Regions from separate parts of the Colwellia sp. BRX10-9 genome, predicted to be linked through region 1. Evidence: predicted binding sites of a transcription regulator. Region 1 holds the regulator's gene; each other region holds the start of a gene.
What was found. Region 1 encodes sigma-54, which starts transcription at its own class of promoters, with help from an activator protein. Its sites were predicted from a motif close to GTTGGCACGNNNNTNGNNT; they were not measured.
Positions count from the first base shown of each region.

Region 2: a site for sigma-54 is predicted at 864-882, ahead of nirB (nitrite reductase large subunit NirB). Genes of this name have one in related genera too.
Region 3: a site for sigma-54 is predicted at 1,097-1,115, ahead of H4J69_RS03960 (PAS domain-containing sensor histidine kinase). Genes of this name have one in related genera too.
Region 4: a site for sigma-54 is predicted at 1,152-1,170, ahead of H4J69_RS16930 (DUF2884 family protein). Genes of this name have one in related genera too.

Region 1 covers NZ_JACGVV010000005.1:165,910-168,124, forward strand. The annotation lists gene hpf (ribosome hibernation promoting factor) at 1-67, opposite strand, end outside; gene H4J69_RS05035 (RNA polymerase factor sigma-54) at 91-1,599, opposite strand; gene lptB (LPS export ABC transporter ATP-binding protein) at 1,679-2,215, opposite strand, start outside.
Region 2 covers NZ_JACGVV010000004.1:23,444-25,658, reverse strand. The annotation lists gene H4J69_RS03555 (bifunctional protein-serine/threonine kinase/phosphatase) at 1-727, shown strand, start outside; gene nirB (nitrite reductase large subunit NirB) at 945-2,215, shown strand, end outside.
Region 3 covers NZ_JACGVV010000004.1:120,429-122,643, forward strand. The annotation lists gene H4J69_RS03955 (sigma-54 dependent transcriptional regulator) at 1-903, shown strand, start outside; gene H4J69_RS03960 (PAS domain-containing sensor histidine kinase) at 1,150-2,215, shown strand, end outside.
Region 4 covers NZ_JACGVV010000037.1:25,984-28,198, forward strand. The annotation lists gene zapE (cell division protein ZapE) at 1-1,057, shown strand, start outside; gene H4J69_RS16930 (DUF2884 family protein) at 1,223-2,032, shown strand; gene H4J69_RS16935 (EAL and HDOD domain-containing protein) at 2,161-2,215, opposite strand, start outside.

The DNA of each region.
Region 1 (2,215 bases):
TAGTCGTGACGTTTTCTCGTAAAGCTTCGGTAATGTCAACATGGTGGCCAGAAAGATTAATTTGCATAAGCTTAATTCCTCATCTTTTCGTTAAAGTAAACTTTTTCGTTGGTTAGAAGGTGGAATAGAAAGTGACTCTCGATATTTTGCTATGGTGCGTCGAGCTACATTTATCCCTTGATCGGCTAATAAATCAGCCATTTTACTATCACTAAGTGGTTTTGCTGGGATTTCGGCAGCAACAAATTTTTTGATTAATGCACGAATAGCTGTTGATGAGCATTCGCCACCGCTTTCGGTGCCAACATGGCTTGAGAAGAAAAACTTCAGTTCGAAAATTCCACGTGGCGTATGCATGTACTTTTGTGTCGTCACTCGTGAAATGGTTGATTCATGCATATCGACAGCTTCGGCAATATCATTTAAAACCATTGGACGCATGGCTTCATTACCATGTTCAAAAAAGCCAATTTGACGTTGCACAATACAGTTTGACACTTTTAATAAGGTATCATTACGGCTTTCTAAGCTTTTAATAAACCATTTAGCTTCTTGTAAATTTGAGCGAATAAATTGTGTGTCAGCTGTCGACTTCATCGAACGTGACATCGAAGCATATTGCTGATTCACCGAAAGTTTTGGCGCAGTATCAGGATTTAATTCAACCACCCAACGGCCATTTTTCTTTTCAACAGAAACATCAGGAATAACATACTGATCGTCACTCTTCATCACACTATCGCCGGGTCTAGGGTCAAGTGATTGAATAAGACGCACCACTTCGCGCAGTTGCTCTTCTTTTAGTCGAGTTTTACGCATTAATGTACGATAGTCTCGGCTACCCAGCAGATTAATATGGTCACGCAAAACTAACTTACTTTCTGCTAACCAAGGTGTAGCGGGGTCAAATTGATTAAGTTGAATGATTAAACATTCTGAAATAGAACGAGCAGCGACACCGACAGGATCAAAGAGGTTAATACGTTTTAGTACCACCTCAATTTCATCAAGCTCTACTCCTTCAATGGCAACACTTTCTAAAATGTCTTCACTAGATACCGTTAAGTAACCGGCGTCATCAACAGCATCAATAATTGCTGTCGCTATAGCGCGGTCTGTTTCGGTAAAAGGGCTTAATTCCATTTGCCAGCGCAAATGATCTTGAATGGAGTCTTGAGTCTCGCCTTGGTAAGTATAATCTTCTGAAGCTGGGCCTGAGCTTGAACTTGCTGCACCGGCCGTGTAGTTATCATCCCAAGTGGTATCCATGTTTAATTCTTCAGGGATATCGTTCTTGTCCATGGCTTCAGTGGTGGTGATTTCATCAATGGTAGGCGTAGCGTCTTCGCTACCATCAGAAGCAGGGGCTTCTTTAACATCACCAGTACCGGCAGTGTGAGCTTCTTCAAGGTTGTCAGTACTTTTATCTTCGGGATTATTTGAAGACTCATCCATTTCTAATAATGGATTACTTTCTAAGGCTTCCTGAATTTCTTGTTGAAGCTCTAACGTAGACAGTTGCAGCAATTTGATTGCTTGCTGCAATTGTGGCGTCATGGTTAATTGTTGTCCTATGCGGAGTTGTAGAGTAGGGCGCATTTAGGTCATTAACTTCCTATTATTTTTAATGGGATATTTTCGTTTTTTTCATACGAAGATACTATTCATTTACTGACTACTATAGCGTGAATTGTTCACCAAGGTATACATCTCTTACGTGTTGATTTGCAAGAATTTGATCTGCAGTACCTTCTGCAATAAGTTCACCATGACTAACAATATACGCATGTTCACATACATCGAGAGTTTCACGTACATTGTGATCAGTGATCAACACACCAATGCCACGTTCTTTTAAGTGTAGAATAATTTTTTTAATATCACCTACTGAAATTGGGTCAACACCAGCAAAAGGTTCATCTAATAAAATAAATTTTGGTTCAGCAGCTAATGCGCGAGCAATTTCTACTCGGCGGCGTTCACCACCAGATAAGCTCATGCCTAAATTATCTTTGATATGACCTATGTTGAATTCTTCAACAAGATGTTCTAATTTCTCTTCACGTTCAGCATCTGATAATTCTTTTCGTGTTTGTAAAATAGCCATAATATTGTCGTAAACACTGAGTTTTCGAAAAATAGAGGCTTCTTGTGGTAAATATCCGATGCCTTTTCTCGCACGCTCATGCATAGGCGCTAACGTCAGGTTTTCGTC
Region 2 (2,215 bases), on a different contig from region 1:
GCGTGTATTATCCGCTAAAAAAGACAGCCAGTTTTTATACCATGTATGTGAATACATTAAAGGGCAAACCCTGGGTGAATGGTTACATGACAACCCTAAACCTAGCATTGCGCAGGTCCGCGATATAATGAAACAAGTGATCGGCGCATTACGATCATTTCAACGTTTAGATTTAGTTCACCGCGACTTAAAGCCCGACAATATTATGATCGATGAATATGGTCAAATTAAATTGATTGATTACGGCACCGTATTTGTCGCTTCACTTGATGAAAACCAAGAAACAATAAAAGAACAAGTACCACACGGTTCATTAAATTATATTGCACCTGAAACCTTATTGCATATGCAAGCTGATTATCAAAGTGACCTATTCTCATTGGGGGTTATTTGTTATGAAATGTTATCTGGTGAACTTCCTTACAAACCAATGCAACGTGCTGAAGTCACTATTAAAAATTATAACGATATGCAATATCGCAGCATTAAACAGTTTCGACCTGAGTTACCCTTGTGGTTAGATTTAAGCCTTCAAAAAGCAACGGCTGCAGACCCAAAACAGCGCTATAGAGCCTTTTCAGAATTTTTTAGTGATTTAAATAAACCGAGTTCATCTGCCGTTGAAGAATACAAAAACCAACCCTTGTTAAAGCGTGATCCTATCTTTTTTTGGCAATTAGTATCAACCTTATTGTTTATTGCCTTGATGGTATCTTTAGTTAATTAACCCTTTCCCCCTTTGCACTTACCGCTGATGATTATGGTGCACACCTCTGGTGCGTTGATGCCTTCACTGCAGTGCAAAATCGCTGTTACAACTCACACATAAATCACTATCTAATTGAATTTATTAAAAAAAACTACTTGGTTCGTTTATTGCTAATAACAAATCATTATCTAATTCTGCTATTACAGCAGTAATTTAAAGAAGTAGGGTTCCAAAAATGAGTACACAACCTCAGAAGATCGTCGTCGTTGGTAATGGCATGGTTGGCCATCACTTTGTTGATGAAATGGCGAAACATGCCGGCTATGAAATTACCGTTCTATCAGCTGAAGACCGTTTAGCTTATGACCGCGTTCACTTATCAGAGTACTTTTCTGGAAAAACTGCTGATGATTTAGCCATGACTACGCCAGCATATTACAACGAAATAGGCGTTAATTTTTTTACCAACGCGAAAGTCACTAATATTAATAAAGCTGCACAAACCGTGACGACTGAATCGGGTGACATTTTCGCTTACGATAAATTAGTTATGGCGACAGGATCATACCCCTTTGTTCCCCCTATTCCAGGTAAAGAACGTGACCATTGTTTGGTTTATCGTACTATTCAAGATTTAGAAGACATTCAAGCGTCAGCTAAAGCGGGTAAAGTTGGTGTGGTGGTTGGTGGGGGGTTATTAGGTTTAGAAGCCGCTAACGCCCTTAAAGAACTTGGCCTGCAGACACACGTTGTAGAGTTTGCCCCACAATTGATGGGCGTGCAATTAGACAAAGACGGCGGCGCTTTATTGCGTTCAATGATCGAAGGTATTGGTGTTCAGGTACATACACAAAAAGCCACCAATGAAATTGTCGACGGTGAAGAATGTGTTCACCGAATGAATTTTGCCGATGGAACACATTTAGAAACTGACGTCATCTTATTCTCAGCCGGTATTCGCCCCTATGATAATTTAGCACGTGAATTTGATTTAGCGGTTGGCGAGCGAGGCGGCATTGTGGTTGATAACAACTGTAAAACCTCTAACGAAAATATTTACGCTATTGGTGAGTGTGCTTTGTGGAATAACTTTATTTTTGGTTTAGTGGCGCCAGGCTACACTATGGCTAAAGTGGCTGCCGATAACATTATTGGCGGTGAACAGCAGTTCACTGGTGCAGATATGAGCACTAAATTAAAATTAATGGGTATGGATGTCGGATCGATCGGCGATGCTCATGGCCGTACTCAAGGTTGTAAAAGCTACGTCTATTCAAATCAACCTGACCAAATTTATAAAAAAATAGTGGTCAGTGCCAATGGTAAAGAATTAATAGGTGCGGTTTTAGTGGGTGATACCAGTGAATACGATACCTTATTGCAATACGCATTAAATGGTATTGAATTACCAGAAAATCCCGACGGTTTAATTTTACCTAGCTCAGGCGAAAAACCCACCTTAGGCGTGGATGCTTTACCTAATACCGCGACTATCTGCTCATGTTT
Region 3 (2,215 bases), on a different contig from region 1:
AACTGTGGCGCTATACCCGGTGAATTATTGGAAAGTGAATTATTTGGTCATGAAAAAGGTGCCTTTACGGGCGCTATTTCTACCCGTAAAGGGCGTTTTGAAATGGCTGAGGGTGGCACGTTATTTCTTGATGAAATAGGTGATATGCCTCAACCCATGCAAGTGAAGCTACTTCGTGTTCTGCAAGAACGTACTTTTGAGCGTGTCGGTGGCGCCAAGAGTATTAAAACCAATGTGCGTATTATTGCTGCAACCCATCAGCACTTAGAAGATATGATCACCGCGGGCACATTCCGCGAAGATTTATTCTATCGTCTTAATGTTTTTCCTATTGAAACACCGGCATTACGTGATAGAAAAGAAGATATTCCATTACTGATTAAAGAACTTATTTCTCGTTTTGAAGCAGAGCAAGGACAAAGTGTTCGTTTTACTGAGCAAGCGATTGAATCTTTAAAATTACATGCTTGGGCAGGTAATGTTCGAGAATTATCTAACTTAATTGAACGTATGATCATTATGTTTGCTGAGCAAGTGGTTAATGTCAGTGAATTACCAGCAAAGTATCGTCATATTGATGTTGAAGAGTATCAACCTGAATACCCTGATGAGTTGCAAGAACGTGATGCGATAAATGAGCTATTTTCTGGCTTTGATTATGATGACGAAGAAGATACCAGCAGTTTTGCTGACCAACCAGAAGAAGCATCTGTGGTTGATGTTTTACCAAACGATGGCTTGAATTTAAAAGAATACTTAGCAGATCTTGAAGTGTCGATGATAAACCAAGCACTTGAGAAAAATGACTGGGTTGTTGCACGCTCGGCAGAATTATTAGGGATGCGTCGAACCACATTAGTTGAAAAAATGCGTAAGTATAACTTACAAAAAAACACTAACTAATATCCTACGTTAACCAAATGTATTGATTGTTATATCCGTTATTACACCAGCCGTTGTACTGGAAAGTATCGCGAGGGTTAGCGCCTTTATCTTTGGTTGAACTGAATATTCTTAGACAGTAAAGCCAAATTTTTGACGGCAAGAATTGTTCTAAAAATAGCTTCTAACATCATGTAAATTAATATAAAACCTCTTTGGCATAGTTAATGCTTTATTCAGTTGGTATTTTTAAATTGAGTAAAGTATATGGCCGTTGCAATTTCACATTCATCAGCATCTTCTAAATTGTCTACACCCATTCATTGTGTGGAAGATAATCTGTTTCATAAAGCTAAGTTTGCTTTTACTCCGCAGTCATTTGCCCATAGCGATACGTTAGAAAGTGAAGCATACCGTGGCGAGCTATCGTTACTTCGTCAAAAGTCTAATCAACTTGAGCAAATTATTGATGTTATGCCGACCGGGATGATAATGCTTGATGGTAACGGTATTGTTATTAAAACCAATAAAATTGCTAGTTTGTTACTCGATGAACCGATTCTTGGTCAAGCTTGGTTTGATGTTATTAAACGCTCCTTTAAACCTCGTGCCGACGATTGGCATGAAGTGTCATTGAAAGACGGCCGCCGAGTTAAATTAGAAATCACTGCTTTAGGTGATCAACCTGGCCAGTTAATTATGATCACCGATTTGACCGAAACGCGTTTATTACAAGATAAACTTAGCCATATGCAGCGTTTATCGTCATTAGGTCATTTGGTTTCAAAGCTTGCTCATCAAATTCGCACACCACTTTCTGCCGCTATGTTATATGGCGCAAATTTAAAAAATAAAAAGCTTTCTTCAGACGATCGAAGTAGCTTTCAAGATAAATTAATGGCGCGCTTGCACGACTTAGAACAACAAGTAAACGATATGTTGTTGTTTTCAAAAAGTGGCAAGCAAAAAGTTGTTGAACCACTTTCAATTAATAAATTGATTACCCATTCAGTTAACGCCGTAGAAGCATTAATTGTTCAGGCCAAAGCGAAAGTAAACATTAAGCTTTGTGATGATGATTGCCAAATCTTAGGTAATAAACGTGCGTTAAGCGGTGCTATTGAAAACTTAATTCACAACAGTTTACAAGTTATTAAGCAGGGTGCGGAGATATCCATTACCACCTACTGCCAAAATGAATACGCTTACATTAGTGTACAAGATAATGGTCAAGGTATTAGTGAAGAGCTTGCCAATAAAATTTTTGAACCTTTTTATACATCAAGGGCACAGGGAACCGGCTTAGGTTTAGCGGTGGTAAAGTCAGTTGCTA
Region 4 (2,215 bases), on a different contig from region 1:
CGTTGCCAAACTTGATGATCTTTCTGAACAAATCTATCAACATGAGCGTAAATCTTGGCTTGCTAAACGACTGAAAAAATCGTCTGCTATTCGTGGTATTTATCTTTATGGGAGAGTCGGTCGTGGTAAAACCATGCTTATGGATCTCTTCTTTCAAAATTTAGCCGTTACAGCTAAAAAACGTATTCACTTTCATCGCTTTATTGAAGAAGTACACCAACAATTAAATTTATGTACAGGACAAAGTGATCCATTAACGTTTATTGCTAAGCAATGGGCTAAAAAGATCAAAGTACTGTGTTTTGATGAGTTTTATGTTTCAGATATTGGTGACGCTATGTTGCTTTCTGGCTTATTTCAGGCGTTCTTTCAACAAGATATTATTTTAATCGCTACCTCTAACTGTCGACCCGAAGAACTTTATCGTAATGGATTACAGCGCGAAATATTTATGCCTACCATAGATTTAATTAACGATTATTGCCAAGTGTTATCGGTTGATGGTGCTGTAGATCATCGCTTAGACCGTTATGATGAAACCGCAATCGCATATCGTGACTATACTTACCCATTAAATAACAAAACGCTTAGACAAAGGTTTTTAGATATTACGGGTACTGTAGGCACTTCAGGTAATATAACCGTTAACCACCGTAAAATCCCTTTTCAAGCGAAAACAGATACTATTATACTTTTTGATTTTTATGCACTATGTTCTGGTCCTAGAAGTCAGCGAGACTACATTAGCCTAGCTGATGATTTTAAATTAGTATTGCTTGACCAAGTTCCTCAATTTGATGGAGAGCGCATAACCTCTGTTATATCAGGCGTAGAAGATGACTATCAACGCGACGGTAAATTGTTAAGCCAACTTCGCCACTTAGATGATGAAGCTCGGCGCTTTATTGCTGTTGTTGATGAATTTTATGATAGAAATATACGACTTATTATTAATGCTGAAGTTGATATTATTGAGCTTTACCAAGGACAGCAATTAAGTTTTGAGTTTGCTCGCTGCCAATCCCGTCTCATTGAAATGCAACAATTAGCATATTAGCCACAAATGTGTTTATTTCACTAATAAATGGTATTTAATTTTCATTTTATTTTATGGTTTTATTGTATCTTATTGAATTTTATTGATTTTACTAGTTGGCACTAGTTTTGTAATGTCTATATTAAGTTAGGCATTATTTAATCGATAACAATCGAAGGGCATAATATGAAAACACTCATCGCAACAGCACTTATATTGGCAAGTAGCAGTACGTTCGCTTCCACCGCATCTTTTACAAATGACTCATGCAATGCAACAATATCTGGTGGTATTAAAATTACGCCAACCGCCATTGAATTCTCTAAAAGTAAACTGCCACTCTATAAAATTGTTGATAATGAACGATTATATGTCAATGGTGTTCAAGTTGACTTAACAGATAATCAGCAATCCTTGGTTCATGATTATTCGTCTGGCATTAGGGCTGCAGTTCCACAAGTAAAAAGTGTTGCATTGGATGCTATTGATCTTGCGAATGACGGCATTAACTTAGCGTTTAATGAGTTACTCGGTCAAGATAATACGCTCAGTGCTGAAATTACTAGTCAACTTTCAGAGATACGTAAAGAAGTTGATCTGGGCTTAACCAGTGATAATGACATTTATTTTGATGAGGATGGTTTTTCAGGAGAAAACTTTTTCAACGAAGATTTTGAGCAACGTATTGAAAGTGCAATAGAAAAGACGGTGCAAAATTCGATTGGTAGTTTAATGATAGCGGTAGGGCAACAGATGCTTTTCTCTGGTGGCGATATGAACGCTTTTGAATCACGTATGGAGGATTTCGGTGAAAAAATGGAAAACGAAATGGAATCTCGTGGTGAACAAATTAAAAAAAGTAGTGAGGTACTTTGTCAATCTGTTGTCGACATCGATGCACTTGAAGACAGGTTAACTAACGAAATAATAGTGTTAAAAGACTTTAATTTATTAACCACTACAGTTTCATCTAAAAACGCTAAAGAACTTATGTAATTTTAACTAAATACGGATAAACTTCTCTAGCGCCTATTATAGCATGGGTGTGTCTTTCTCTAATCATTGACAATAAACAAGTAAATAATTCAGTTACTTGTTTTTTGTCAATCGAACCATTGACTTAATTAACTGCCATTTGTCATCTGTGACTGCTCGTCAGCCCAAGAAAGTGCTTGGTTG